DNA from 3 places in the Exiguobacterium sp. s26 genome. Region 2 is predicted to be linked to each of the others. Evidence: riboswitches for the same ligand, from Rfam matches in the RefSeq annotation. Region 2 holds a riboswitch; each other region holds the start of a gene.
What was found. Region 2 has a riboswitch for S-adenosylmethionine ahead of mtnK (S-methyl-5-thioribose kinase). Riboswitches for the same ligand answer to the same signal wherever they lie in the genome.

Region 1: linked by a shared signal. The riboswitch ahead of KNP82_RS06460 (aminotransferase class I/II-fold pyridoxal phosphate-dependent enzyme) and the one ahead of mtnK (S-methyl-5-thioribose kinase) in region 2 are both predicted to bind S-adenosylmethionine.
Region 3: linked by a shared signal. The riboswitch ahead of KNP82_RS09350 (Na+/H+ antiporter NhaC family protein) and the one ahead of mtnK (S-methyl-5-thioribose kinase) in region 2 are both predicted to bind S-adenosylmethionine.

What each region holds. Positions count from the first base shown of each region.
Region 1 covers NZ_JACSLS010000003.1:325,168-329,368, reverse strand. The annotation lists gene KNP82_RS06465 (iron-containing alcohol dehydrogenase family protein) at 8-1,024, opposite strand; gene KNP82_RS06460 (aminotransferase class I/II-fold pyridoxal phosphate-dependent enzyme) at 1,021-2,196, opposite strand; SAM riboswitch class I at 2,274-2,374, opposite strand; gene KNP82_RS06455 (AI-2E family transporter) at 2,548-3,648, shown strand; gene KNP82_RS06450 (MDR family MFS transporter) at 3,914-4,201, shown strand, end outside.
Region 2 covers NZ_JACSLS010000004.1:208,250-212,450, reverse strand. The annotation lists gene KNP82_RS08155 (2-hydroxy-3-keto-5-methylthiopentenyl-1-phosphate phosphatase) at 1-300, opposite strand, end outside; gene KNP82_RS08150 (2,3-diketo-5-methylthiopentyl-1-phosphate enolase) at 297-1,454, opposite strand; SAM riboswitch class I at 1,524-1,625, opposite strand; SAM riboswitch class I at 1,831-1,933, shown strand; gene mtnK (S-methyl-5-thioribose kinase) at 2,015-3,166, shown strand; gene mtnA (S-methyl-5-thioribose-1-phosphate isomerase) at 3,163-4,197, shown strand; gene KNP82_RS08135 (sugar ABC transporter substrate-binding protein) at 4,190-4,201, shown strand, end outside.
Region 3 covers NZ_JACSLS010000005.1:43,992-48,192, forward strand. The annotation lists gene KNP82_RS09345 (GGDEF domain-containing protein) at 1-1,484, shown strand, start outside; SAM riboswitch class I at 1,581-1,676, shown strand; gene KNP82_RS09350 (Na+/H+ antiporter NhaC family protein) at 1,729-3,030, shown strand; gene KNP82_RS09355 (TVP38/TMEM64 family protein) at 3,058-3,702, opposite strand; gene trhO (oxygen-dependent tRNA uridine(34) hydroxylase TrhO) at 3,928-4,201, shown strand, end outside.

The sequences.
Region 1 (4,201 bases), on a different contig from region 2:
AATTCTTTTAATTGTAAATAGATAATTGTAAATTTTCAAAAATTATTTTCAAAAAGTCTTTATCGAGCGGTTCCGGCAACTGTTGCAGCTCGGTCTCCGTCATGACGGAGTCGACGAGGACCGGGATATGCTCAAATCCGACCCCGAGCGTCTCGAGCGTCGTCGGGGCACCGAACCGTTTCAACCAAGCTTCCAAATACGGAGCATCGGCCGAGCGCCGCAAGCGCTCTTGGATGATCAGGCCGAAGCCGACCTTGTCTCCGTGCAAGAATGAGTGGGTCGACTCGAAGCGGCTGAGCGCATTATGGACCGCATGGCCCACGGCGACGCGTGTCCCGGCGTCACCAAATCCACCGACGGCGCCGCCGATGGCGAGCACGTGATCGACCGCGAAGCGGACGTCGTCACTATACGACTCAAAAGCGTGCTCGCTCAATTCAAGTTCGACGAGACGCCCGCACTGCTCGGCCAAGACGAGTCCGGTGTTGACGCCGGCGTCAGCTGAGCTGTCACCACTCAAATAACGGGCCTCGTAAAACTTCGCGACCGTGTCGATGACACCTGCCCGAAAGTATTCATATGGTGAGCGCGAGATGACCCGTGAGTCAACGATGACCCGTTCGATGACGACGCGGAACATGTCGTAGCGGTCGTAGCTCCCGTCCTCCTGATAGACGACGCTGAGCGGTGTGAACGCCGCACAGTTCGAGGCGAGCGTTGGGACGACGATGAGCGGGACGTTCCGTTGATAGGCGACGAGTTTGGCCGTATCGACGAGCTTGCCACCTCCGACGGCGATTAACACGTCGGCGTCCAACGGTTTGAGCCGTTTGACTTCCGAGTCCGTGCACTCCCCGCTGAACCTTGTTGCCGGATAGTCCGCGATGGCCGGAAAGATGGCTCGGACGACGTCATACCCTTTCTGACCGTGCAGGACGTGGGCACGGCGGCCGTCGACTAAGTCATCAAGACGGTCGAGCGCGTCATCGGCGTGGTCATATTCAAGGACGGCCTGACGAATCATGCGCGCACCTCCTCATAGGCGGCAAACAACCGCTCGATTCGTTCGACGGCCTCGTCAATCTTCGGTTCCGGTGAGACGAGGCCGAAGCGGACGTATCCGTTCCCTTCCGAACCGAAGAAATAGCCCGGGGTGACGGCGACACCGGCTTCATGCAGCAGTTTCCGCGAGAACGACTTGGCATCACCCTCAGGCACTTTCGCCCAGACGAAGAACGAGCCTTCCGGCGGTTCGACGGCCCAGCCGGCCCGGTTCAACCCGTCGATCAGGCGATCACGCCGTGCCTCGTACAGTCGTGCCAAGTCATCGCGAATGGTACGGGGCGCCTCGAGCGCAGCGACAGCCGCCGCCTGGATGGCCGAGAACACGCTGACGTGGACGTGGTCCTGATACGTGTTGATCGCCTCGATGATGTCCGCGTTCCCGACAGCAAAGGCGACGCGCCAACCGGACATGTTGAACGCTTTCGACATCGTATATACCTCGATGCCGACTTTTTTCGCCCCTTCCGCCTGCAGAAAGCTAGGCGGGACATGGCCATCGAATCCGATGCTGCCATATGCGAAATCGTGGACGACCATCAAGTCCCGCTCCCGGGCGAAACGGACGGTATCGTCAAAGAAAGCGGGTGAGGCGACGGCTCCGGTCGGATTGCTCGGGTAGTTCAAATACATGAGTCTTGCATCTTGCGTATCGAGCGTCTCATAGTCCGGCAAGAAGCCGTTCTCTTCCCGGAGGACGAGGTCACGGACGACGGCACCGGCGAGGCGTGCCCCCGAGATGTAATCAGGATAGCCGGGATTCGGTAGCAAAATTCCGTCGCCAGGTTCGAGTACGCATTGCGGCAACGTGATGAGACCAGATTTTGAGCCGATGAGAATCGCTACTTCTGTCTCGGGATCAAGTTCGACTCCATACTCATTCAAATAGAACGTCGCCACTGCTTGCTTCAGGCGGGCCTGACCGCGGAACGGACCGTATTGATGGGTCGAGGCGTCGAGGAGCGCCGTCTGAAGCGCGTCACAGATTGGCTCAGGCGTAGGCAGGTCAGGCGTCCCTTGTCCGAGTCGGATGATGTCGCGGCCGGCTTGTTCGAGTTCGGCCACCTCGTTCGCGAGTCCGACGAAATGTTGAGGTGGTAACGTTTTAAGTAGATGTGAGCGTCTGTCAGTCATGAATAGTCCTCCTATGCAAAAAACACCCCTTTCCGCGGAAAGGGGTGTCGAGATACGGACGTATTCAAACAACCACCTTTCCATCTCTCAAGGTCACCTTGCTGGAATTAGCACAGTATTGAATCAATCTGTTGCTGAAGCTTCATCGGGCCAGTCCCTCCGCTTCTCTTGATAGAAAGTGTTTTATATGCGATTTGTCTTTTTGTAATATGTCACTTAGTTAACCAAACGTTACCAATCTTGTCAATCCTTTTTTGAAAATGAGCATGTCCTCTTGAATCCCGATAAAAAAACGTTCATAGTGAAAGTGAACGTTATTCTACAAAATTTAAAACATGAGGGGATGGACCTTTGGAATTAAACCGTCAATTGATTTGGAAGTTGAGCGTGATCGGCCTGATCCTGCTCGTGCTCTGGAAAGTCATCAGCGAACCGGATACGATTTCGCAGATGATGCATTATACGTTCCAGTTGCTGACGCCGATTATTATGGGAATCGCCATCGCGCTGCTCCTGAATACCGTCCTGTCCTATATAGAAGAACGGTTTCAACTAAAACGATATCAAGGCTTGCTGATCGTCTATATCATCTTTATCGGGATTCTCGTCATATCTGCGGTGACGCTGTTCCCACGCATTTATTCGAGCCTCGCCTCGCTCATCGAGGAACTCCCGTCCTATATCCGGCAAATCGACGGGTATCTGTCACAGTTGAACACGTATTTGAAAGAGTATAACGCGACAGTCGCCCAGGCCATCGATTTCAGCCGGTTCGAGGAGCGCTACTCGGGCTGGGTCGAGACGGCCGTCTTGTCGTCGGTCAGCTACGTGTCGAGCTTCACGATGACGCTCATTAACTTCTTGATTGGGATCGTCATCTCGATTTATCTTTTAAAAGACAAAGAGATTTTTGCCCGCATGTTCAAGCGGCTGTTGTATGCGATGTTCCCGGTCGCGTCAGCCAAGACGACGATCGACATCTTCCAAGAGATGGATTACATCTTTAAACGCTATATCATCGGGAAGTCGCTCGACTGCCTCATCATCGGGGTGCTGGCCGTCGCCGGTCTGTTGATTATCGGGGCGCCATACGCGCTTCTCCTCGGCGTCATCGTCGGTGTCTTGAACTTCATCCCGTACGTCGGGCCGCTGCTCGGGATGATCCCGGCGTTCATCATCACCTACTTCTATGACCCGTTCACGGCGCTCATCGTCCTCTTGTTCATCTTCTTGTTGCAACAATTCGACGGACTCTGGCTCGGGCCGAAGATTCTCGGCGACAGCGTCGGCATCACGCCGTTCTGGGTCATCACGTCGATCATCATCGGCGGCAGCCTGTTCGGCCTCGTCGGGATGTTCATCAGCGTGCCGGTCACGGCGATGATTCAAGTCGTGTTCTCGCGCTTGATCGACTACCGGCTCAGTCGCAAGAACTTGAATGAATTGTTATGACACATTGACGATTTAGGTTGACACATTTCACAGAAATATCATAATCTTGAAGAGAAGACAGTCCAATGCAGAAAGGAGAGGTACCGATGTCAGTCATTCAACGCTCGCACGTCCAAGTCCATATTGACCGGCAGGCGCCTCTCCGTGATTTGAATCCGTGACGTTCGCCCGCCTTCCGAGGCATGTCTAAGATCGTAGGGACGCGTATGCCTTTGTGCATGCTGCGTCCCTTTTTACATTCCAATAATTAAAGCAGGTGAACCTAATGATTCAATCACTCAAACGACTCGACCGCAATATTTGGATCCGCTTCCTCGGGGAGACGATCACCGGCGTCATGATGTTCATGATCGCGCCGTTCCTTGTCCTCTATTACAGCGACAAGCTCGACAGTTATATCCAGGTCGGTGTCATCATGGCGACCGGTCCGATCATGGCCCTCATCGGTTCGGTCGTCGGCGGACGGCTCGCAGATTTGTATGGCCGTAAACCGATCATGATGATCGCCATCCTCGGCGACGCGCTCGCGCTCGTAGGTTTCGCGTTCGCCGAG
Region 2 (4,201 bases):
GTCCATCCCGCCGCTGACGACGTCAAACTTCCAGCCATGGGCCCGAACTTCTTCTAAAAATGCCGGGAACCCTTGGCGGAGCGTGATGCGCTCCAACAAATAATCACGGTAGGCCGGGGCATCTGCGCTCGGCAATAGTTGAAACAGTTGACCGACACCGGAGCGAATCGAAATCCGTTGCTCGAGGACCGCATCTTTCAACTCGACCCAAGCCGGCGGGGCGAACGCCTTCATCAACGCGATAATATTGTCTTCCGCCGTGATCGTCCCGTCGAAGTCGCAGAGGATATGGACCGTCATCGTGACGCCCACGCCTTCAACGCGGTATCGAGCTCGTCCGTCTGTCCTTCGGTTTGGCCGAGAACGTGAGCGATCGCTTGTCGGAAAGCACGAGCCCCGGCGGCTGCGCCGTCCGGGTGTCCGTGAATGCCACCGCCGGCGTTGATGACGACATCCGTCCCGAAATCACGAATGATATCGGCGACGAGTCCTGGATGAATCCCGGCTGACGGGACCGGTAAAATCGGTTTCGACCAATGCGGTTCGGCGCTCTGGTCACGAATCGTGAACGCCTCGTCACGCGGTGTCGCGAGGGAGCCGTACGGAGACGGGAAGAGCGTTAAATCGGCCCCGGCGAGGCGTGGGAGTTTACCGAGTAAGAGCGAATGACTGATTGATCCGGTCAAGGCGCCGGCAAAGGCCGGATGTGCCAAGATGGGGACGCGTATGTCTGAATCGTTCGCAAGTTCGCGCAGTGCGTCGAGACCGTACGTATAGACGTTGAACAGGAGCGCTGTCGCACCTGCCTCGATGAGACGGAGCGCCTGGTCACGTAGACCGAACACGGGGCCGCTCAGCGTGATGGCGTAGAGGACACGTTTCCCGGTCGCCTCGAAGTGGGCTTGAATGACGTCCGCTCCGATCCGGGCCCGTTCGAGCGATGGGGTGAGCGGGTTGTCGTATAAAATCTCGTCGTCTTTGACGATATCGATGCCTCCGGCGAACTGATCGCGGAGTTGCTGCTCGAGAAACGCGAGGTCACGGCCGATGACACCTTTGAAGATGCTCATGACGAGCGGGCGATCATGAACACCGAGTAACTCGCGAATTCCAGTGACCCCGAACTTGGCGCCTTTGAAATGAGGGGCGAGCGTCTCGGGCAACGTCAAATCGATTAACCGAATCGAATCGTCGAGGGACAGTTTCCCGAACGTCGTCGTCAAGATGGATGAAAAGTCAGGGCTGACATTATGTAACGGGTAGCGGATTGTGAAGCGGCTCGTCGTATCCGTATGTATGGTCGACACGACCTCACCGCGATACGCCTGTAACTGCTCTTGCTCTAAGTGAGGCAGCTCCGTCCAAGTACCGACCGTCAGCTCGAGGGCGATTTTGTCGGCGACGGTCGCGACCGCGTCCGTTCGTTTGATTTCATATGTGGCAGTGATACTCATATGGTTCCTCCTTCCAGGCAAACAAAAAATGACCCCATGCCGAGGCAAGAGGTCATCATAAAAAATGAACTCTTATCTCTCAGCTTTCGCTGCAAGAATTAGCACCGTGCCATCTCTGGTCGGTTGCTGCGACATCATCGGGCTCGTCCCTCCGTCTGCTCTTGATAAGAATGTGATTTGAAGTTGTGAAATTTAATTGAATTTTTGCACAGAATCATCATGTCGTCAATTCCTTTTTTTCCAAAAAAAATATTTTGGGAAGTTGTTTCCATATATGCACAAAAAAAGACGGAGTTGCGTCGAGAAAATGACGTTGACAATCGTGACGTCGAGTCCGTAATATTCATCACATAAGTTCACCGAATCGAATAACACACTCTTATCGCGAGTTGGCAGAGGGAATTGGCCCGATGACGCCGCAGCAACCGACCACTAGGCACGGTGCTACATCCACCAGACGAATGTCTGACAGATGAGAGGAACAACCATTTTGGCTGTGCCTCTTTCTCGCGGAGAAAGGGGCTTTTTTTGTGGGCAACGTACAGGAAGGGGAAAACATCATGTCATATCAACCATTTACAGAACAGACCGTCGTCGAGCACGTCCGTCAATTAGGATACTTGCAAGAAGGAATCGCCGAGTGCGAGGAGATCGGGGACGGCAACTTGAATCTCGTGTTTCGGATTCGCCAAGGCGAACAGCGCCTGATCGTCAAACAAGCGCTCCCATACGCCAAAGTCGTCGGTGAGAGCTGGCCGCTCACGCTCGAGCGGGCATGGATTGAACAGTTGGCACTCCGTGAGTTTGCGACTGTCGCGCCTCGGTTCGTCCCGGCTGTCCTTGGCAGCGACCGGACACTCGCTTACACGATTATAGAAGATCTATCTGATTATGAGATTGTCCGCACCGGCTATTTGAACGGGGAGAGCTACCCGGAACTCGCCCGTCATGTCGGTGAATTTTTGGGCGAGACGCTGTTTGCGACGTCGGATTACGCAGCTGGACCGATCGCGAAGAAGCGGATTGAACGTGACTATTACAACCCGGAACTGTGTGACATCACCGAGAAGCTCATCTTCACCGATCCGTTCAAAGACGCGGAGTCGAACAACATCGAGACGGCGCTGCGAGCAGATGTCGAACGCCTTTGGCAAGACCAGGCGCTCAAGGTCGAGGTGACGAAATTGAAAGTCGGGTTTGTCACGAAACATGAGGCACTCCTGCATGGAGACTTACATACGGGCAGCATCTTCGCGACTCAACAAGAGACGAAAATCATCGATCCAGAGTTCGCATTTTACGGACCGTTCGGCTTCGACCTCGGCCAAATCATCGCCCATTTGACGCTGTCGACGTTCCATGACCCGCTCAAACGCTTCGAGCGTTTCACGGACGTCTTGACGGTGTGGGAGACGTTCGAGAAGACGTTTCGGGCTAATTTTGAGCGCGCCGTCGAGCCATTCAATACGGATGGTTTCGTCGACGAGTTGTTGCGGACGGTCTTCAGCGACACGATTGGCTACGCCGGTTGCGAACTCATTCGCCGTGCCGTCGGACTGGCCGGTGTCGCCGATCTCGAGACATTGCCGGAAGCGACGCGGCTCGAACGAAAACGTGACGCGCTCGCCCTCGGGACAGCGCTCATTAAAGAACGCCACAGCGTCGAATCGATTGACGACTTGGTGACACTCCTGTCGGGGGTGCGCGTATGACGGTCCAAAACATCCGTTTCCATTCACAGACAGACGAACTCATCGTATTGGACCAGACGTTGTTGCCGCATGAAGAGCGTTACGTGACAATCGAGACGCTTGAACAGGCCGAACATGCCATCGAGACGCTCCAAGTCCGCGGCGCACCGGCCATCGCTTACTTCGGGGCGTTCGTCCTCGCCAAAGAAGCGGGACGGTTAGTCGATGACCCGGACTTCACGCGTCGGCTCGACCTCGTCGGACGCCGCTTGATTGCGACCCGGCCGACAGCGGTCAATCTGCAAAACGTGATTGAATCGCTCCTTGATTTAAATGTCGGGGATGATTTTGAGGCGATTGCCGAGGAAATCAAACGCCGCGCCATCGCTTTGTACGACCGGGACGTCGATACGTACCGGGCCATCGGCGAGCATGCACTGACGGTGTTGCCGGCCGGGGGGAACGTGTTAACGATTTGCAACGCCGGTGCCATCGCGACATCGCGTTACGGTACGGCGCTCGCACCGTTTTACGTCGGAAAAGAACGAGGTGTATCCTTCAACGTCTTCGCCTGTGAGACGCGACCGCTCCTGCAAGGGGCACGCCTCACTGTCTGGGAGCTCGATCGGGCCGATATCGACGTGACGCTCATCACGGACAATATGGCGGCTTGGACGATTCAGTCGAAACGAGTCGACGCCATCATCGTCGGAGCCGACCGCATCACACGGACGGGGCACGTCGCCAATAAAATCGGCACGTTGCAACTCGCCGTCCTCGCCAAACATTACGGCATTCCGTTCTATGTCGCGGCGCCGCATTCGACGTTCGATTTGACGGCGGACGACACGATTGAGATCGAGGAGCGGAACCCGTCAGAAGTGACACATATCGGCGGTCAACCGACGGCACCCGTCGGCATCACCGTCTTCAATCCGGCGTTCGACGTCACCACGCCCGACCTCATCACCGGACTCATCACCGAGGCGGGTGTGTTCGAGCCGACAGAGACCGCCATCACATATCATGTAGGGGGAACGATTCATGTCTAAAAAA
Region 3 (4,201 bases), on a different contig from region 2:
CAGAAAGTATCGTCTTAATTATTTTTTTATTCTTTGATTTTGAGACAGCGCTGTTCGTCAATCAGATTGGACTACTCGTCTTCCAGTTCGTCAACTTGAAACCGCGCGTCGCGCTTCGACGGTTCCGTTTTACGTATCCGTGGAATGCCATCACGTCATTTTTGGAAATCGCCATCCCGGCCAGTGTCTACTTGGCACTTGGTGGTGTGACCGGTCTCGGATTCTATTCCCAAGACTCGTTCCTTCCGCTTGCCGGTTTGATTATTGCCATCATTTTGAACACGGTCGTCCAAAAGTATCAAGTCGGCTGGTGGTTCCGCGTCGACATCCCGGTCCGTGACTTTTTAAGCATCGCGTTTTACACGTATATCGTCAGTCTCGTCTTCATTTTGGCGGCCTCGCTCTTCCGAGAGACGAACTTGCTCGTCGTCAGCAGTATCGCCGCCGCACTCACGTTCTTTATTAAGCGACTCATCATTCAAAAAGGTCGACAAGACGCCTTCAAATCGTTGATTGAACAATATGATGAAGCAAAAGAAGCCGTATCGCTATCGCAAAGCGAGGCACAAGCCATCGAAGTGTTCCTCAGTCAATGTGAGCGACTCAACGAGTACGATGAAGGGTACGTCGAGTTCAAACTGTTTGATCGCACACTTTACTTTGATTTGAAGACGCGCCAGCCGATCGATCGCCATGTCGTCTTTGAATTACTCGATGCAACCTATCCGAACGAAGCCTCGGTCGAGTACGAGATGCGCTTCGAATGGGACGCCCCGCTGTCGAACGAATTTAATGAAGACTATCATAGCTTCATCTCGGTCCGTTCCGAGGAAATCGAAGGAATCCGCACGTGGATTGTGATGACGGGCGAGCACGTCTATGGCTATCCGCCCATCATTCAACGCGAGATTGTCAAACTGCTCAAGTCGTTCAATCGGACGATCAGTCGTTGTCATGAACGCGACCGCCTCTATACCGAGAGCCGGACGGACAGCTTGACGCTGCTTGCCAATGCGCGGGCTTTTTATGAATACGGGATTCAACAGATCTCGGACGGCTCGATGTATCCGATTTCCGTCGCGATGCTCGATATCGACTTCTTCAAAAAAATCAACGACACGCACGGACACCAAGTCGGAGACAGTGTACTCCAAGAGTTCGGCCGCCGCATCCGGCAAGTGCTCCGCACCGATGATTTCGCAGCCCGTTATGGCGGCGAGGAGTTCATCTTGCTGTTGAACCGGTGCGATGTCGAAGCAGCCGTCGAGATTGCCGAGCGCATCCGCCAACAAATCGAGACGAAACCGTTCCACGTCGACGGAATCGACATCTCCGTGACCGCCTCGATCGGGGTCGATACGATTCAAGCGTTCGGGGACAAACGTCTCGACGATACGATCCGCAACGCCGACCGGGCACTCTACGTCGGCGGGAAGTACGCCGGACGCAACCGCGTCGCCCATTATAATTTCTTGACGTCCTGACTCGCCCCCACGTTCACCACGTGGGGGTTTGCTATTGACAAGCAGATTTGAAACAGGTACGTTAGGGAACGTGTCTTATAACTAAATATCACAACTTTTTTATCAAGAGAGACTGAGGGACTGGCCCGATGACGTCTCGGCAGCGGGTAACCTGTGCCAAATCCAGCGAGCGGTCTGCTCGAAAGATGAAAAAAGTGTTTCTTGTCGAGAGAGCCTTTTTTCAGAAGGCTCTCTTTTTATTTTTATGAATGAGGTGAATCGATTGGAACAACCAACAGCTAACAAATGGGCGCTCTTGCCCTTACTCGTCTTCCTCGTCTTCTTTATCGGGGCAGGCATCTACTATGACGACTTTTATAAATTCCCCGCCTTGATCGCGGCCTTGATTGCCGTCATCGTCGCGGCGATGATGACGAAAGGGAGCGTCACCCAGACGGTCGAACGCGTCGCCCAAGGTGCCGGGAACCCGAGCATCCTCATCATGGTGTTCATCTTCTTGCTCGCCGGTGCGTTTTCAAGCGTCGCCGAAGCAATCGGTGCGATTGACGCGACCGTCAATGCGGCATTGACGTTACTACCGCCCTCGCTCCTATTGAGCGGCCTATTCGTCATCGCAGCCTTCATCTCGATGGCGATGGGTACGTCGACCGGGACGATCGCCGCACTGGCGCCGATCGCTCTCGGCATCCATGAGGAGAGCGGCGTCAATATCGCTATCGCGGCGGCAGCCGTCGTCGGGGGTGCCATGTTCGGGGATAACTTGTCGTTCATTTCAGACACGACGATCGCAGCCGTCCGCACCCAGCGGACGAACATGCGCGACAAGTTCCGGACCAACTTTTGGATCGTCTTGCCGGCAGCCGTCATCACAACGATTTTACTCGCTGCCCTATCGAGCGGAGAATCGACCATCGAGCCGGCGGCGTTTGAATGGTATAAGTTGATTCCGTATCTAGCGGTTATCGTGCTCGCTTTGACGGGAATGAACGTCATCCTTGTCTTGCTCGGCGGCATCGCCCTGACCGGCATCATCGGTCTATTGGATGGCAGTCTAGCCGTCACCACGTACGTCACCGCCATGGCGGACGGCATGATGGGCATGGCCGAGATTTCACTCCTGACATTGCTCATGGGTGGGCTCGTCGGACTCATCTCGCACAACGGCGGACTCACGTACTTGCGTGACGCGCTCACGTCCCGAATTAAAAGACGGGCCGGCGCGGAGTGGAGCATCGCCGGGCTCGTCAGTGCGACAAACGTCGCGACGGCGAACAACACGATTTCGATTCTCGTGGCTGGTCCGCTCGCCGCGAACATCGCCGACGATTATGACATCGAACGTAAAAAGTCTGCGAGTGTACTCGATATCTTCTCGTGTGGGGTCCAAGGTCTGTTGCCTTACGGGGCACAGCTTCTCATTGCGGCCGAACTGACGAACACAGCGTCGCCGGCGCTCGTGCCGTATATGTTCTATCCGTTCTTGTTGTTCATTTGCGGAGGATTGGCCATCGCCTTCAACTTCCCGCGTTTCAAAAAACGCGCTTAACGAAAACGACCTTGTGAAGCAGTCGCTTCACAAGGTCGTTTGTCGTTTCGCTTCAAGTTCACGTTTCAGCTGCTCGTTACGTTTTCTGAAGGCACGCCGTTTGAGCAGTTCTTCGAGTCCGCGGCTGATTACCCACAAAACGAACAGCAACAGGACGAGCATCGATAATCGGAACGGGCTTTGAATAAACTCTTCCCACTGGTCACCGATGACAGAGAAAATCAAGACGACGAGCAACTTCCCAAACCCGGCCGCCATAATGAACGTCCGGAGCGGCATTTGGATGAGGGCGAGTAAATACGTAATCAAACTGACCGGAATGAACGGGAGCGAGTAAAGAAACCCGAGCGAGACCGGACTCATATGATTGATGCGTTCGAGCCAATAGACGCCTTGTTTATGCCTCTCGAGCCATCGCGTCATCGGCTTTCGAAAGACGTAGCGAACAGCTGCAAACACAAGAATCGTCCCGAGCAAGCTTCCGACCCACGACAATAACGTCCCGAGCCAAAAACCGTACGTTGCTGCGTTCGCCGAGATGATGAGGACGAGCGGGAGAAATGGAAAGATGGCTTCCAGGAAAGGTGCCCCGAGTCCTGCCCAAGGTCCGCCCGGAAGTCCTTGTAGCCATTCAATCAAGTTTAAAATATATTGTTGGAGTGATGTCAGCATGTCAGTTTCCACCTTCAACTTTCGTTATTCCCTTTTTACCCGATTTCGCTCAGGAAGACGCATCCCCCTGCCCACCGCCGTAAAAAATTAAAAAGTATTTGCGAAATTCCGCTGTGATATCTATCATATAATATGGACTTGTGGTTGCAGGCAAGTCCGTTCGTCGAACGACACAACCCAACGTTCGTTTTCCTGCAAAAAACTGAACACAGGGGAGTAACACACATGGAAACAAAACCAATGCGGGTCTTGCTGTACTATAAGTACGTCAATATCGAAGACCCAGAAACGCTCACACAAGAGCACCTCAAGTATTGCAAGGACCTCGGTATCAAAGGACGCATCTTGATTTCTTCCGAAGGAATCAACGGGACGTGCTCTGGGACTTGGGAACAGACCGAGCAGTACATGAACGACTTGAAAGCGAACCCGCTATTCAGCGACATCGAGTTCAAAATCGATGAAGTCGAAGAGCATGCGTTCTCGAAAATTTTTGTCC